Regions from separate parts of the Kitasatospora sp. NPDC096147 genome, predicted to be linked through region 3. Evidence: riboswitches for the same ligand, from Rfam matches in the RefSeq annotation. Region 3 holds a riboswitch; each other region holds the start of a gene.

The links. Region 3 has a riboswitch for cyclic di-AMP ahead of ACIRBX_RS10915 (NlpC/P60 family protein). Riboswitches for the same ligand answer to the same signal wherever they lie in the genome.
Region 1: another riboswitch for cyclic di-AMP. It lies ahead of ACIRBX_RS15770 (hypothetical protein); the one in region 3 lies ahead of ACIRBX_RS10915 (NlpC/P60 family protein).
Region 2: another riboswitch for cyclic di-AMP. It lies ahead of ACIRBX_RS05575 (M23 family metallopeptidase); the one in region 3 lies ahead of ACIRBX_RS10915 (NlpC/P60 family protein).
Region 4: another riboswitch for cyclic di-AMP. It lies ahead of ACIRBX_RS28410 (transglycosylase family protein); the one in region 3 lies ahead of ACIRBX_RS10915 (NlpC/P60 family protein).

The regions. Positions count from the first base shown of each region.
Region 1 is NZ_JBIWFX010000004.1:343,929-347,864, forward strand. Features, by position in the region: gene ACIRBX_RS15750 (carbohydrate binding domain-containing protein) at 1-479, opposite strand, end outside; gene ACIRBX_RS15755 (hypothetical protein) at 752-1,057, shown strand; gene ACIRBX_RS15760 (ribonuclease domain-containing protein) at 1,118-1,513, opposite strand; gene ACIRBX_RS15765 (hypothetical protein) at 1,696-2,181, shown strand; cyclic di-AMP (ydaO/yuaA leader) riboswitch at 2,358-2,523, shown strand; gene ACIRBX_RS15770 (hypothetical protein) at 2,530-3,687, shown strand; gene ACIRBX_RS15775 (hypothetical protein) at 3,689-3,936, opposite strand, start outside.
Region 2 is NZ_JBIWFX010000002.1:22,440-26,375, forward strand. Features, by position in the region: gene ACIRBX_RS05565 (GNAT family N-acetyltransferase) at 1-130, opposite strand, end outside; gene ACIRBX_RS05570 (hypothetical protein) at 196-1,068, shown strand; gene ACIRBX_RS05575 (M23 family metallopeptidase) at 1,113-2,018, opposite strand; cyclic di-AMP (ydaO/yuaA leader) riboswitch at 2,031-2,190, opposite strand; gene ACIRBX_RS05580 (YiaA/YiaB family inner membrane protein) at 2,402-2,692, shown strand; gene ACIRBX_RS05585 (4-oxalocrotonate tautomerase family protein) at 2,742-2,939, opposite strand; gene ACIRBX_RS05590 (alpha/beta fold hydrolase) at 3,034-3,858, shown strand; gene ACIRBX_RS05595 (TetR/AcrR family transcriptional regulator) at 3,858-3,936, shown strand, end outside.
Region 3 is NZ_JBIWFX010000003.1:82,764-86,699, reverse strand. Features, by position in the region: gene ACIRBX_RS10925 (NYN domain-containing protein) at 1-170, shown strand, start outside; gene ACIRBX_RS10920 (NlpC/P60 family protein) at 331-1,413, shown strand; cyclic di-AMP (ydaO/yuaA leader) riboswitch at 1,781-1,946, shown strand; gene ACIRBX_RS10915 (NlpC/P60 family protein) at 2,008-3,105, shown strand; gene ACIRBX_RS10910 (NlpC/P60 family protein) at 3,325-3,936, shown strand, end outside.
Region 4 is NZ_JBIWFX010000011.1:34,341-38,276, reverse strand. Features, by position in the region: gene ACIRBX_RS28420 (SDR family NAD(P)-dependent oxidoreductase) at 1-329, opposite strand, end outside; gene ACIRBX_RS28415 (cytochrome P450) at 606-1,868, shown strand; cyclic di-AMP (ydaO/yuaA leader) riboswitch at 2,093-2,244, shown strand; gene ACIRBX_RS28410 (transglycosylase family protein) at 2,249-3,040, shown strand; gene eno (phosphopyruvate hydratase) at 3,246-3,936, shown strand, end outside.

The DNA of each region.
Region 1 (3,936 bases), on a different contig from region 3:
GCCCAGTGGACGTACGTGGCTGGCCAGTTGCGGCCGGCCGTGGAGTAGAAGACGGTGGCGGAGGTGGGGGTGGCCGACGCGCACGGGTCGGTGGTGCCGACGGTGCCGCCGGTCACGGCGCTGACGCCGCCGCCCAGTTGGTAGTTGGCGCCGCCCCGGCTGTCCCAGCTGCCGGAGCCGTTGGTGAAGGTGGCCTGGAGGGTGGTGGCGGTGCCGAGCTCGACGGTCGTGCGGTACCAGCCGGCGCAGGCCGGGGCCATGGCCACACCGGGCGGAGTGGTCCAACTCCCGTTGGCGGGCGCCCAGTGCAGGTACGCACCGCTCCAGGTGGTGGCGGGCTTGTAGTACACCGTCGCGGTGGTGGCGGCGTGCGCGGCGAGCGCGGGCAGCAGGGTGGCCAGCAGCCCGGCGACGACCACCAGGACGGCGGCCAGCGGATGACGCGTTCGGCGGTGGTGGCGTGCGACTTCACGGTCCACGGAGGGACTCCTCGGATGCCTGACGGGTGGGGGAGGGAGCCGCCCGCTCCGGCGGGGCACAGGGGTGGGGCCCTGCGGCGCACGCCACCGACCGGAGTTGACGCTCCGTCTTGCGCAAGTTGCCGCAAGATGTTTCAGGAGGGTATCCGGGCGTGAACCCGCCGTAAAGACCGGCCGTCAGGTCCGGTGGCCGGGAGTTCGCGCTGGACGCGTGCGGGGCGCGGTGCCATGATCGCGCCTGTGCCCGGCGCCTGGCCGGCGCGTGGGGGTGGATGGTGCTGAGGGTCTGGCTCGCCGTACCCGTCCTGGCGATGGCGGTGTTCTTGCTGGCATCGGGTGTCGCGACCCTGGCCCGGGGGTGGATGCTCCCGCTGAACCGGAGGTACGTTCGCCGGCCCCGGCTGCACGGATGGGCGCAGGTGGTGGCGGCGCTCGCGCTGGGGTGGCAGGTGCTCTTCGGTCTGCTGGTCGCGGACTTCGGCTTCCGTTCGACGCTGGTGGGGCTCGGCTCCGTCCTCCTGGCAGCCGCGTTCGGCATGATGGGGCTCAGTCAGCGGCCGGGGCGGCCGGCCCGGTGACGCGTGGGGCCGCCCGCCCCCGGGGAAGCGGGGCGGGCGGCCTGGTGGGCAACTGCTCTGTCAGCAGCTGAAGTTGACCTTGCGGAAGGTCGCGTAGTGGTCGGCGGTGTAGTAGTCCTCGTGGTAGACCTTGCCGGTGACGATGCGCCGGGCGCCGCGGGTCGAGGAGCCCGGGGTCTTCACGGTGTACTCGTGGTAGTAGCCGGTGGACTGCTGGGGGAGCACGCCCTCCCGGTTCTGGAAGACGATGCCGTCCTGGCTGTACGGGAACGGTCCGCCCCGGTCGATCAGCTGGATGGTGGTGCGGCCCTCCGGCGGGAGCGCGGAGAGGCAGATGCTCCCGCTGACGGCGGCGGAGGCGTCGGTGGCGAACACGGCGGTGGGGGCGAGGGTGAGCAGGCCGACGGCCACCGCGGCGGCGGCCCGGGTCTTCAACGCGCGTCGAGTGATTCGCATGGCTCCAGCCTGATGGCTTGTCAGGTCCCGGAGGAAGCGAAGCGGGAACACTTCACCGGTGGTCAACCACCTGTGAATCCAGGTGACGGCCCGGTCACCGGCACGCGACGGAAGTGCCGGACCTGTGTCCGCGCGGCCCTGGAAGACTGGGGCGGTACCACCGTCGCCCCCGGGGGAGCACCATGAGGTTCATCGTCTGCAGCTCCGACCACCCGCTGCCGGTCCGGTTCGAGCCGGACGGTCCGACCGTCCGGCTCGGCCCGGGGGAGGGTGCGCTCACCGTCGAGTGGACGGCCGACGGCGGGGAAGTGCGTCACGAACCGGGGCAGTTGGTGATCGTCTCGCCGGAGCCGGACCGGCCGGTCCGGTACTGGCGCTGGGACAGCCCGGACGACGAGCGCGTGTTCCGCGACTCGCCGGACGGCGGGATCACGCCGGTCACCTTCACCGTGGTGACCGGCGGCCCGGAGTGCACGGTGGAATTCGAGCCGAGCGGCATGCCGGTGGACACCGTCGCCGGCGACCGGCTGACGGTGACCTGGCAGGGGGACCGGGGTGAGCTGATGCACGATCCGGAGTGGCTGATCGTCGGGACCCCCTCCTCCGGCCCGGTGCGCCGGACCACCGCCCTGGGCCAGGACGGCGAGGAGATCGACATCGCCTTCTGATCCCTCCCCGTCCTCCCGGCCGCCGTCCTCCCGGCGGCCGGCCCCCGGGCCCGGCGGGCCGGTGTGAGGGAACTCTCCTTGTCGCTCGGCCCGGCACCTGCCTAGCCTGCACGGAGCAGTCCGCGTACCGGCGGACGCCGTCGCGGGGCGCCGAGTCCTGCCTGCCCGCCGACGGTCACTCGACCACACCGAGTACGGGCAGGAGCGGGGGAACCAGGTCAGTACGTGACCCCTGCTCGCTCGTCCGACGCCGGGGCACTCGGGGTGAAGCCGCTTCAGCGGCCGGGCGTTCCCTCATGCCCGAACCCGACAGCTCACCTCGCAGGCGTCGAAAGAGGACTCCTGCCCATGCGCACAACCGTCACCCCGGCACGCCTCGGCGCTGCCGCGCTGGTCGCCCTCCCACTGGTCGCCGCCGTCCCGCTGGCGGGCCCGGCCGAGGCCGCCACCACCGTCACCCAGGACCGGCTGACCCCGAGCTCGATGACCGCCGACGTACCCGGCACGGCCGCCCTCACCGTGCACTCCGCCCGCTGCTTCACCGCGAAGACCGTCGGCATCGGCGTCCGGGACGCGGCCGGGGCCAACCTCGACTTCCCCGGCAACGCGGGCAACGTCCGGATCTGCCCCGGCGGGGTGACCTTCACCAGCGGGGCCCGGGCGCTGCCGGCCGGCACCTACACCCAGTTCGGCTTCTGGCAGGACCAGAACGGCGGCTGGCACAACCTGCCGTCCCGTCAACTCACGGTCAGCGCAGGCTCGGTGACCCCGACTCCGACCCCGAACCCGAAGCCGACCCCCGAGCCCGGTGATTCGCCCGTGCCGGGCAAGGCGCTGACCTGGTCGGAGGAGTTCGACGCCCCGCCGGCGCTCGGCGCCAAGTGGGTCAACGACCGGAGTAGCAGCTACCGTTACGGCACCCACAACCCGGACGACAACAAGCTCGACTGGCTGAGCCCGTCCGGCGTCTCGGTGGCCGACGGGGTCGCCACCTTCACCGCCACGCCCTCCGCGCACACCCTGGAGAACGGCAAGCGGGCCTGGGACACCGGCCTGCTCACCACCGAGTACTCCGGGGAGGGCTTCCAGGTCCGGACGGGCGACTACGCCGAGACCCGGGTCAAGCTGCCCGCCACCCCCGGGGCCTGGCCGGCCCTGTGGACCTGGAAGGACGGCAACGGCGAGATCGACAGTTTCGAGTACCACCCGGACAACCCGGGCCTGCTGGAGCTGACCAACCACGTGAACCCGGCCCAGCGCTACCACACCGACGTGGCCGCCGTCGGCCACGACCGCTGGGTCACCATCGGCACGTACTACGGCGCGGACTCCGTCGACTGGTACGTGAACGGCACCAAGGTCTTCTCGGACGGGGCCGGCGTCGGCGCCGACTGGTCCGCCTACCTGATCCTCAACCTCTCGGTGGGCGCCGGGAAGTACCACCCCGGGCCGATCGGCACCGCGCCGATCGGCTTCTCGGCGGACTGGGTCCGGGTCTACCGCTGAGTCAGCTCACGGACAGCGTGAACGGGGTGGAGTTGTTCGCGGGGTTCGTGTCGTCCGGGCTGACCACCGTGACCTGCCCCTCGGCCTTGGTGCCGGGGGGCAGGCCGCCGTCCACCTGGACGGGGGCCAGCACCGTGGCGGTCCGGTACCGGGGCAGGCCGGCCCCGAAGGTACAGGTCAGCGTGTGGCCGCCCGCCAGGGCGAGGCAGTCGGTCGGGAAGTACGGGCCGCGGAAGGTGAAGCCGTTCG
Region 2 (3,936 bases), on a different contig from region 3:
CCGGGCCGAAGTCCAGGTACCGGGCGGCGGCCGGGTCGCCGTGGACGGCGTGCAGCGCGGCGGCCTCCTCGGGGGTGCCGTGGTGTTCGCGCAGGGCGAGCCGGGGGCCGGTCAGCCGGACGGGCATCATGGGCCCGACCCTACGCGGGCGGTGCCGCAGCCTCCCGACGGTCCGTCACCGGATACCGTACGAGGGTGAACCACGAGGACCTGCTGCTCAGCCCCCGCACCCGCGCCGACGACCTGCTCGACTGGGCCGCCGCCGAGGGCCGGCCGCCGGTGCCCGAGCCGGCCGTGCGCACCGTGCTCGCCCTGCTGGAGCTGGGCGACGGCCGGATGCACGACGGTTTCCCGGAGTTGACCTCGGCGGTGCTGGAGCAGCTGCTCTACGAGCGGCTCTACCTCTACGTGCAGCCGGAGTCCGAGCCGGAGGCGTACGGCAGGGCGGTGGAGCTGCTGATCGACCACCAGCGGGCCACCAAGCGGCTGAACGCCAAGCGGCAGGAGAAGCTGCACGCCGAGGCGGAGTGGCAGGGCGAGCTGCTCTGCGGGCTGCTGCGCCAGCCGCACCTGGTGACCTGGCCCCGGCTGTACGCGCTGCTGCTGCGGGCGGACGGGGTGGACACGGCGGACGGGACGGCGGTGCGGGCCTGGCTGGACGGCTTCCGGGAGTTGACGGAGCAGCAGCGGGCCGAGGCGTTCGCGGGTCTGGACGGGCTGGACGAGGTGGACTCGGACGGCGGCTGGGGACCGACCCGGACCATCTCGGTCGGGATGGCCACCGACGGGGCCCGGATGCTGCTGGAGAACCGGCTGATGCAGCGCTCCTACCGGAACCTGGCGGGGCTGAACGCGCTCGGGCTGCCGATGCCGGAGGAGCTGTCCGGGGACTTCGACGCCTTCGAGGCGGCGGTGGCCGAGGAGGCGCTGCGGCTGTGCGGCGAGTGGACGGTGCCGGGGCTGGCGGCGCTGCTGGTGCACGAGTACCCGGACCTGGCGCCGGAGCCGGGGCACCAGGAGATCGACGAGTACCTGACGGCCCAGGGGTACCAGGCCGACGAGGAGTAGGACGCGGACCCGCCGCCCGGAGCGGCGACGGGTCCGACGGTGCGTCAGGGGTTGAGGCCGTGACCCCGGAGCCAGGTCAGCGGGTCGACCGGGGTGGCGCCGCCGGGGCGGACCTCCAGGTGGAGGTGGGCACCGGTGACGTTGCCGGTGGCGCCGACCTTGCCGAGCACGGTGCCGGGGGCGACCGGGCCGGAGGCGACGGTGATCGAGGAGAGGTGGCAGTACCAGACCTCGGTGCCGTCGGGCAGGGTCTGGATCACCCGGTAGCCGTAGGCGCCGGACCAGCCGGCCGAGCTGACGGTGCCTCCGCTGACGGCGGTCACCGGGGTGCCGGTGGCGGCGGCGAAGTCCAGGCCGGTGTGCAGGTGGGACCAGTACGAGCCGGACTGACCGTAGTGCGCGGTCAGGTGGTAGCCGCTGGTCGGCAGGGTGAACGCGCCGGCCCGCTCGGCCTTCTCGGCCTCCGCCTCGGCGGCGGCTTCGGCCTGCGCGGCGGCTTCGGCAGCGGCCTCGGCGGCAGCCAGCTCCCGGGCCTGGGCGGTGCGCCTGTCCTCGGCCTCCTGGGCGGCGGCCAGGCGGGCGGTCTCCTCGGCGGAGGTCCGCTGGCCGTCGGCCTGCTGCTGGATCCGGGCGGCGAGTGCCAGGCCCGGGTCGGCGGAGAGCGGGCGCTCGGCGGCGGCGCGGTCCTCCGGGGTGCCGTCCTCGGCCGGCTGGTCGGCGGCGGCCACCGCCGGCGGGGCGGCGGGAGCGGCGGCGGCCGGGGCGGCGGCGGCGAAGCCGGTGGCACCGAGCGAGGCGGCCATCGCGGTGACGCCGATCAGCGGGCCGGTGCCGCGGGACTGACGGGGCATCCGGTGCCGGGCGGCCTCCGGCGGCAGCGGGTGGTCGAGCAGCTGGGTGCTGCCACTGCCGTCGTGCCGGGGGTGTGCCGGGGTGTGCGTCGACGCCACGGAGGCGCGCTCCTTTCCTTCCTTCGCGCCTACCGGGTTAGCTGACGGGTTCGGAGCAGGAAGGTCTCCTACGACCGGGTGGGGCCCGGTCGATTCACCCCAAGGAACGTGGTTCCCCGGCTCCCGTGTCCGCCCGGTGGGGGCGAACGGTGGGATTAGGCGACGGCGCACGGTGCCGTTCGGGTACGGCGTTGCCGACCGCGCTGCGTTATCAAACGTTAATCCTAGGAGCCCATGATTCCAAGCGGCTTGAGTGGTGCAGTCCATCTCTTTCTGACGGACCGTGACCCGGGGCCGTCGGGCCGGTACTCAGCGTGCCGCACGGGCCACGGTTGAGCATCCGTACTCAGGTGCGGCGAAGGGGAGTTGGCCATCCTGGGGACATGACCGCAGCGACCCAGCCCCGGACCACCAACGCCTACTACGCCCAGGCCGTGCTCTCCTTCGCGCTGGCCTCCACCTCCCTCGCCATCGGGGTGATCTACCTGCCGGTGAACGCCTGGATGCGGGGGTTCCTGGCCGTCGGACTGCTCTGGGAGATCAGTTCCGCGTTCACCCTGGCCAAGGTGATCCGGGACCGCCAGGAGGAGGGGGAGATCACCACCCGGGTCGACCAGGCCCGGCTGGAGAAGCTCCTCGCCGAGCACGACCCGTTCCGGGTGGACACCCCCTGACCTCCCCCGAGCCCGCGACCTCCCCCGGCCCCGCCGGCCTGAGGAGCCGTCAGCCCTTGGCGCGCTTGGCGGCGAAGGTCTCGCCGGCCGAGGACCAGTTCTCGGCCGGGATCTCCTCGATGGCCACCCAGATGTTCTCCGGGCTCACCCCGGTGATCCGCGCGTAGGTGGCGGTGAGCTCGCGGGCGATCTCGGCCCGCTGCTCCTCGCTCCGGCCGGACAGCTGCTTCACGTTGATGAACGGCATGACGCCCCTTCCACGATCACGGACTGCTTCGGTCCGCACGCTAGCACCGCCGCACCGCTTGACGGCTAAGGCTATTAGCCTTAGCTTTTGAAGCATGGCGACCACGACGCACCCCGCGACCCGCTACCTCGACCTCCCCGGCGGCCGGCTGGCCTACGACGACACCCCGGGCACCGGCCTGCCGGTCGTGCTGCTTCCCGGCATGCTCGACTCCCGCACCGTCTACCGCCACCTGCGCCCGCTACTGGCCGCGGCCGGCCACCGGGTGATCACCCTGGACCTGCGCGGCTTCGGCGAGTCCTCGATCGGCTGGCCCGACCACTCCCCCGCCGCCCTGGCCGGTGACGTGCTCGCGCTGCTCGACCACCTCGGCATCGAGCGCGCCGCGCTGGCCGGGAACTCCTACACCGGGGCCACCGTGGTGAAGGCCGCCGCCGACGCCCCGGAGCGGATCGCCGGCATCGCCCTGATCGACGCCTTCGTGGAGAACCTCCCCCCGACCGCCGCCCAGCGCGCCCTGCTCAAGGTGCTCGGCCTCGCCCTGGTGCACGTCCCCGCCGCCTGGGGCCTCTACCTGGACAAGGCGTACCCGGCCGCCGCCCGGCCGGCCGACTACGCCGCCTACCGGGCCGCCTCGGTGGCCGCCCTGCGCACGCCCGGCCGGAAGGGGGCCACCCGGGCCTACGTCACCGGCGACTCCTCGCCGGTCGGCTGGACGGCCGGGGTGCGCTGCCCCGCACTGGTCCTGATGGGCCACCAGGACCCGGACTTCCCGGACCCGGAGGCGGTGGCCGACCGCCAGGCGGCGGCCCTGACGGCCCGCAAGGTGATGATCGACGGCGCCGGCCACTACCCGATGGCGGACCACCCGCAGGCCACCGCCGACGCCCTGCTGCCCTTCCTGCGCGAGGTGGGCTGATGCCCAGGGTCGGACTCACCCCCGCCGGCGTGGTGGCCCACGCCGTGGAGCTGATAGACGGTCAGGGGCCCGAGGCCC
Region 3 (3,936 bases):
GGACCGGGGAGACGGCCGACGAGCTGATCCGCCGCCTGGTGCGGGCCGAGCCGCAGGGGCGGCCGGTGGTGGTGGTCTCCACCGACAAGGAGGTGGCGGACGGCGTGAAGAAGGCGGGTGCGCGCCCGGTCTCCTCGATGCTGCTGCTCCGGCGGTTGTCCAGGCCGTGAACTCTTCTGACGTCAGGTCAGGGCAGCGTGGCGCGTTTGTGTCCGTACCGTGAAAGCCGGTGAGCGTAGGGAAGTTCGTCCCGGTAGGGGAGTGGCGCGACGGGTTCTGACTCACTAGGGTCAGGCGTCAAACCTATTTTCTGGACTAACGCCCGAACGGGTGAGCGTCCAGAAGCTGAAGGAGTTCGTCACCTTGGCTTCCCACCGCCGTCCCAAGCAGCCGAGCCGCGCACGGGTCACCGTGCTCACCGCCGCCGCTGCGACCGCGGTCGCCCTCTCCGCCCAGTCCGGCGCCTACGCGGCCCCCGCGAAGCCCACCAAGGACGAGGTCAAGGCGCAGGTCGACAAGCTGTACGAAGAGGGTGAGCAGGCCGCCGAGCGCTACAACGGCGCCAAGGAGCGGGCCGACCAGCTGCGCAAGCAGGCCGACCAGCTCCAGGACCAGGTGGCGCGCGGCCAGGAGCAGATGACCGAGCTCCAGACCGGCCTGTCCGCCGTGGCGGCCGAGGAGTACCGCAACGGCGGGGTGGACCCGTCGGTGGCGCTGATGCTCGCCTCGGACCCGGACGGCTACCTCAGCAAGGCGTCCAGCGCCGACCAGGTCAACCAGACCCAGGCGTCCACCCTGCGCTCGCTCCAGGACCAGCAGCGCCGGCTGGACCAGCAGAAGGCCGAGGCGGCCTCGGTGCTCGCCGAGCTGGACCGCAACACCAAGGCGCTGAACGACTCGAAGACCGAGGTGCAGCGCAAGCTCCAGGAGGCGAAGAACCTCCTGAACCAGCTGAGCGCCGCCGACCGGGCCGCCGTGCTGGCCAGCGAGGACCGCTCCTCGCGCAGCAACGGCGGCGGGACCACCACCAAGTTCGACCCGAGCACCCTGCCGCAGGCCGCCGGCTACGCCGGCGCGGCGATGAACGCGGCGATGAGCAAGCTGGGCCGCGCGTACGTCTGGGGCGCCACCGGCCCGAACAACTTCGACTGCTCCGGCCTGATGGTCTGGTCCTACGCGCAGGCCGGCGTCTCGCTGCCGCGCACCTCGCAGTCGCAGGCCAGCGTCGGCACCAACGTCGGCAAGGACATCGCCAACGCCCAGCCGGGCGACCTGATCATCTACCACTCCGACGCCCACCACGTCGGCATGTACATCGGCAACGGCATGATGGTGCACGCGCCGCGCACCGGCGACGTGGTCAAGGTGGCCCGCGCCGACGTGATGCCGATCAAGACCATCCGCCGGGTCTGACGCGCGGTCAGCCGAGCGAGGCATAACGGACATCTGGTGTGACGTGGGGCAACTGACGCCCCGTGACACGCCCGGGCCCACCGGAAGAGCTCCTGTGATCTGGGACACCTCCGGTGGGCCCTGTGGCGTCCGGGGGCCGGAAATGTCGGCGGACCGTGCGATCACGATCACGCAGGGTCGCAATCACAAAGGCACTTGGACTTCATTACGACTTTTTACTGACAAGGATTTGAACCGATCACGGTTGGGTTACTAGGGTCCTAGTCGAACCACCGCACTGTCGATCGTCCAGCCTGGGCGGCGGCGGTGGTTACCGCCGAGTTCGAGAAGCAGCGGGGCAGGGTCAGTTGACTGCCCGACAGGGGACCCCGAGGGGTGGCTGCGGACCGGAGCCGGGGAACCACGTTCCTCGGGGTGAATCGGCGTCAGGCCCGCAGGGCCGTCGTGAGACGGCACGGGGGGTGAGGCGTCGTAGGGCTACCTTCCAGCCCGAACCCGTCAGCTCACCCGGTAGGCGGACGTAGGAAGAAGGAGCCCGCCTTCGTGGCGTCCCATCGTCGTCCCAAGCCTGCCGGTCGTACCCGCGTCTCGATCATGACCGCCGCCGCTGCCGCGGCCGTCGTCCTGTCCAGCCAGACCGGAGCGCACGCCGACCCGCAGCCCTCCAAGGACGAGGTCAAGACCCAGATCGACAACCTCAACGAGCAGGCCGAGGTCACGATCGAGCAGTTCAACGCGAACACCGAGAAGCAGCAGGCCCTGCAGACCCAGGTCGGCCACCTCCAGGACGAGGTGGCGCGCGGCCAGGAGCAGGTGAACGCGCTCCAGGCCAGCCTGGGCGAGATCGCCGCCGAGCAGTACCGCACCGGCGGGATATCCCCGACCGTGCAGCTGATGCTCTCCAGCAGCCCGGACGCCTTCCTCGGCCAGGCCGGCGCGATCAACCAGGTCGGCGTCTCGCAGTCGGACGCGCTGAAGCAGCTGAAGGGCGAGCAGGAGCGGCTCGACCAGCAGAAGGCCGAGACCCAGGCCAAGCTGGCCGACCTGGAGAAGACCAGCCAGCAGCTGAAGGCCCAGAAGGACGACGTCCAGGACAAGTTGGCGAAGGCCCAGGCCCTCTTCGACTCGCTGGACGCGGCCGAGAAGCAGAAGATCCGCGAGGCCGAGGAGAAGGCCGCCGCCGAGGCGAGCGCCAAGGCCGCTGCCGCCGCACAGGCCGCCGCTGCCGCCAAGCCCGCGCAGTCCGCGCCGCAGGCCCCCGCCGCGAAGGCCCCGGCCGCCGACGACCGCGCCTCCCGCTCCGAGGAGCGCACCGACCTCTCCAGCAGCGCCCCGGCCGGCTCCTACGCCGCCGCCGTGGTGGCCGCCGCCGAGGCGCAGATCGGCAAGCCCTACGGCTGGGGCGCCACCGGCCCCGGCGCCTTCGACTGCTCCGGCCTGATGGTCTGGGCGTTCAACAAGGCGGGCATCTCGCTGCCGCGCACCTCGCAGTCGCAGGCCGGCGCAGGCACCAACATCGGCAAGAACATCGCCGACGCCAAGCCCGGCGACCTGATCATCTACTACGGCGACCGCCACCACGTCGGTCTCTACGTCGGCGGCGGCCAGATCGTGCACGCCCCGCGCACCGGCACCCTGGTCCGGCACGAGTCCGCCACGGTGATGCCGATCAACGCGATCGTCCGGGTCTGACCCACCCGAACGTCCTACAGTCCGCAGGCCCGGCCCCGTGCCGGGCCTGCGGCGTTCCCTGACGATGGATCAGCTGTCCGATTAGTGGTCAAATATTCGGCCCTGTAGGGGTTTGGACTAGATCGCCGCGACTCGCTAACGTCTGCCCCCGGACCTCCGTCAGGACGCCCGCCCACCGGGCGGCGGCGGTGGCCCGGCCGCAGGACAGGAGCCGCCGCCGTGTCTCGTTCCCCCCTGCCGGCCGCCCGCCGGTTCACCCGGGCGCTGGTGCTCACCGCAGCCGCCACCACGGTGCTCTCGGTGGCGGCTTCCGGGGGCGCGACCGCCGCACCCGGCACCCCGGCCGAGCCGGCCAACCGCAAGGACGTCAAGGCCCAGGTCGACCGGATCTACGAGGAGGCCGAGCAGGCCTCCGAGCGGGCCAACGCCGCGCAGGAGCAGCAGCGGGTGCTCCAGGCCGAGACCGGCGCCCTCCAGGACCAGGTGGCCGCCGCCCAGGACGAGCTCAACCGGATGCGGGCCGACCTCGGCTCGGTGGCCGCCGCGCAGTACCGGGCCGGCGGCATCGACCCGGCGGTCCAGCTGATGCTGGACTCCGACCCGGCCGCCTACCTCTACCGGGCCCGCACCCTGGACCAGGTGAGCGAGCGGCAGAACGACACCCTGCGCCAGGTGATCGACCGTCAGCGCCGCCTCGACCAGCGCCGCGCCGAGACCTCCGCCAAGCTGGCCGAACTCGAGTCGGTGCGGCGCACCCTGACGGAGAGCAAGCAGGACATCCGCCAGCGGCTGGCCAAGGCCCAGCGCCTGCTGAACGGCCTCGGCGCGGCC
Region 4 (3,936 bases), on a different contig from region 3:
AGCGGGCCGAGGTGGTCGGGGAGTTCGGCGAGGGTGAGGATGCGCTCGGCACCGGGGCCGCAGACGCAGAACAGATCGATCGGGCCGAGGTGCTTGGCGGCGGTGGAGACCAGGGCGGCCACGTCGGAGGGCTGCCGCACGTCACCGCTCACCCCGACCACCGGGCAGCCCGGCCGGTCCAGCTCGGTGGCCAGGTCCTCGGCCACGCCGGGCCGCTGATCGGCGATCAGCATGCCCGCCGCCCCCGCGGCGGCGAACCGCCGGGCCAGTCCGGCCCCCGATCCGCCCTCCAGCACCGCGATGACGACCACTGCCCCGGTTACTCGCATGGGACTGCTCCTCCTTGAGCCGCGCCCGGCGGGACGCGCCGCACCGGCGTCCCTCCAAGTCCGTATCGGAGGATCGTAAGCACGCTCCGATCCTCCGCAAGAGCAATTACCCACCAGGTGACCAGGCTCACTCCTGCCGTCTCCCGGGCCGGGTCCGGCCCGCCGCCCCGCCGCGTCGTGCCGTCGGCGGCTCCGCCCCGGGGCCGTCCTCGGGCACGCTCCCGGCGGGGCGGGCCCTGCGGGGAGGGGCGCCGCCGCCGGGTTACCGTTCACGGCATGCCGGAAAGCGCCGCCCCGACCCAGCCCTCCCTCTTCACCTGGGAGTTCGCCGCCGACCCGTACCCCGCGTACGCCTGGCTGCGCGAGCACGCCCCGGTGCACCGCACCACCCTGCCCAGCGGGGTGGACGCCTGGCTGGTCACCCGGTACGCGGACGCCCGGCAGGCGCTGGCCGACGCCCGGCTCTCCAAGAACCCGGCGCACCACAGCGGGCAGGCGCACCGCACCGGCCGGGTCGGCATCCCCGGGGAGCGGCAGGCCGACCTGATGACCCATCTGCTGAACATCGACCCGCCGGACCACACCCGGCTGCGCCGGCTGGTGTCCAAGGCCTTCACCCCGCGCCGGGTGGCCGAGTTCCAGCCCCGGGTGCAGGAGCTGACCGACCGCCTGATCGACGGCTTCGCGGCCCGGGGCGAGGCCGACCTGATCCACGAGTTCGCCTTCCCGCTCCCCATCTACGCGATCTGCGACCTGCTCGGCGTGCCGCCGGAGGACCAGGACGACCTGCGGGACTGGGCCGGGGCGATGATCCGGCACCACGGCGGCCAGCGTGGCGGGGTGGGCCGGGCGGTGAAGAAGATCCGCGGCTACCTGCTGGAGCTGATCCACCGCAAGCGCGCCGATCTCGGCGAGGACCTGATCTCCGGCCTGATCCGGGCGAGCGACCACGGTGAGCACCTGACGGAGAACGAGGCCGCCGCGATGGCCTTCATCCTGCTGTTCGCCGGCTTCGAGACCACCATCAACCTGATCGGCAACGGCACTTACGCGCTGCTGCGCAATCCGGTGCAGCGGGAGCGGCTCCAGGACTCGCTGCGCCGGGGCGAGAGCGCCCTGTTGGAGACGGCGGTGGAGGAACTGCTGCGTTACGACGGCCCGGTGGAGCTGGCCACCTGGCGGTTCGCCACCAGCCCGCTGGCCATCGGCGGGGTGGACATCCCGGTCGGCGACCCGGTGTTGGTGGTGCTGGCCGCCGCCGACCGCGATCCGGCGCGCTTCTCGGACGAGAACACCCTGGACCTGGCCCGGCAGGACAACCCCCACCTGGGCTTCGGCCACGGCATCCACTACTGCATCGGCGCCCCGCTGGCCCGGATGGAGGGGCAGCTCGCCCTGGCCGCCCTGCTGACCCGGCTGCCGGATCTGCAACTGGCCGCCGATCCGGCCGATCTGCGGTGGCGCGGTGGCCTGATCATGCGGGGCCTGCGGGAGTTGCCGGTCGCCTTTACCCCGGAGTCCGCAACTCCCCTGACCTGAGCGGACATCAGCTGACGGCGTGTCGGAGCAATCTGATCGTTCGTGATCTGAATGCGTATCAATCAGGCCACCGGGATACGGTTTGTGGACGACCCACAGCGCTGTGTGATTCCGGTGTGATGTGTTCGACATAAGCTTGTGATCCATCGGCTCATCTGCTTACCCTCCCTGGAGTCCGCAGCTGCGGACCCCGCGCGCGGAACGCCGAATCCTGCCCGCCGTGCACCGGGACACCGACCAGACCCTTGGGCAGGGGCGGGGGACCCACTCGTACGTCGCCGTCCCCCACGGCTTGGGGTGAAGCCGCCGAAAGGCGGCCGGGCCACCTCCCGGTCCGAACCCGACAGCTCACCTCGCAGGCGTGCGGAGAGGGATTCTTCATGCTGTTCACTGGTTCGGGCCGTCACCGTCGTCGTACCCAGGCCGAGAAGGCCGTCGCCGTCGTGGGCGTCGCCGGCGTCGGCATCGCCCTGCCGCTGATGGCCGCCACCGGCGCCTCGGCCGCCCCGGTCTCCACCTGGGACAAGGTCGCGCAGTGCGAGAGCGGCGGCAACTGGTCGATCAACACCGGCAACGGCTTCTACGGCGGGCTGCAGTTCACCTCCAGCACCTGGGCCGGCTTCGGCGGCAAGGCGTACGCCGCGCAGGCCAACCAGGCCACCAAGGGCCAGCAGATCGAGATCGCCGAGAAGGTGCTCGCCTCCCAGGGCCCCGGCGCCTGGCCGGTCTGCTCGGTGAAGGCCGGTCTGACCAAGGGCGGCGCCCCCGCCCAGGTGGACACCAAGTCCGAGACCAAGGCGTCCCGTTCGGAGAGCCGCCCGGCCGCGCCGAAGACCGAGGCCCCCAAGGCCGCGCCGAAGGTCGAGACCCCGAAGGCCGCCGCGCCGAAGACCACCGCGCCGAAGGCCGAGGCCCCGAAGGCCGCGCCGCAGCAGCAGGCCGCGCCGAAGGTCGAGACCCCGAAGGCCGCCGCGCCGACGGTGAACGCCCCGAAGCACGCCGCGCCGAAGACCCCGGCCGCCGGCAACTACACCGTCCAGGCCGGCGACACCCTCTCGGGCATCGCCGCCGCCAAGGGCCAGGACTGGCACCAGGTCTACCAGGCCAACCAGTCGGTCGTGGGCGGCAACCCGGACCTGATCTACCCCGGCCAGGTCCTCCAGCTGGGCTGATCCGACGCTCCGTCAGCCGGAGGGGCCGCACCGTGATCCGGTGCGGCCCCTCCGGGCGCGTCGCTGGTGTGCCCCGGGTGAACTACCGGTGGGTAGCAAGGCCACGAGGTGAGACAGGACCAAGGTCAGCGTGGTCCCGGGCCCGGGTGCGGTTAGGCTCTGGACGTATCGACCACACAGCCCCGCTTCCGCAAGGAGATGCCTCGTGCCGTCCATCGATGTCGTCGTAGCCCGCGAGATCCTCGACTCCCGTGGCAACCCCACGGTCGAGGTCGAGGTCGGCCTGGACGACGGCAGCACCGGCCGTGCCGCCGTCCCGTCCGGTGCCTCGACCGGCGCCTTCGAGGCGCTTGAGCTCCGCGACGGTGACAAGAACCGCTACTTCGGCAAGGGCGTCGAGAAGGCCGTGCTGGCCGTCATCGAGCAGATCGGCCCGGAGCTCGTCGGCTACGACGCGACCGAGCAGCGTCTGATCGACCAGGCCATGCTCGACCTGGACGCCACCCCGGACAAGTCCTCGCTCGGCGCCAACGCCATCCTCGGCGTCTCGCTCGCCGTGGCGCACGCCGCCTCCGAGGCCAGCGACCTGCCGCTGTTCCGCTACCTCGGCGGTCCGAACGCGCACGTGCTGCCCGTCCCGATGATGAACATCCTGAACGGCGGGTCGCACGCCGACTCCAACGTCGACATCCAGGAGTTCATGATCGCCCCGATCGGCGCGGAGTCCTTCTCCGAGGCCGTCCGCTGGGGCGTCGAGGTCTACCACACGCTCAAGGGCGTGCTGAAGGAGCGCGGCCTCTCCACCGGCCTGGGCGACGAGGGCGGCTTCGCGCCGAACCTGGACTCCAACCGCGAGGCCCTGGACCTGATCACCGAGGCCATCAAGAAGGCCGGCT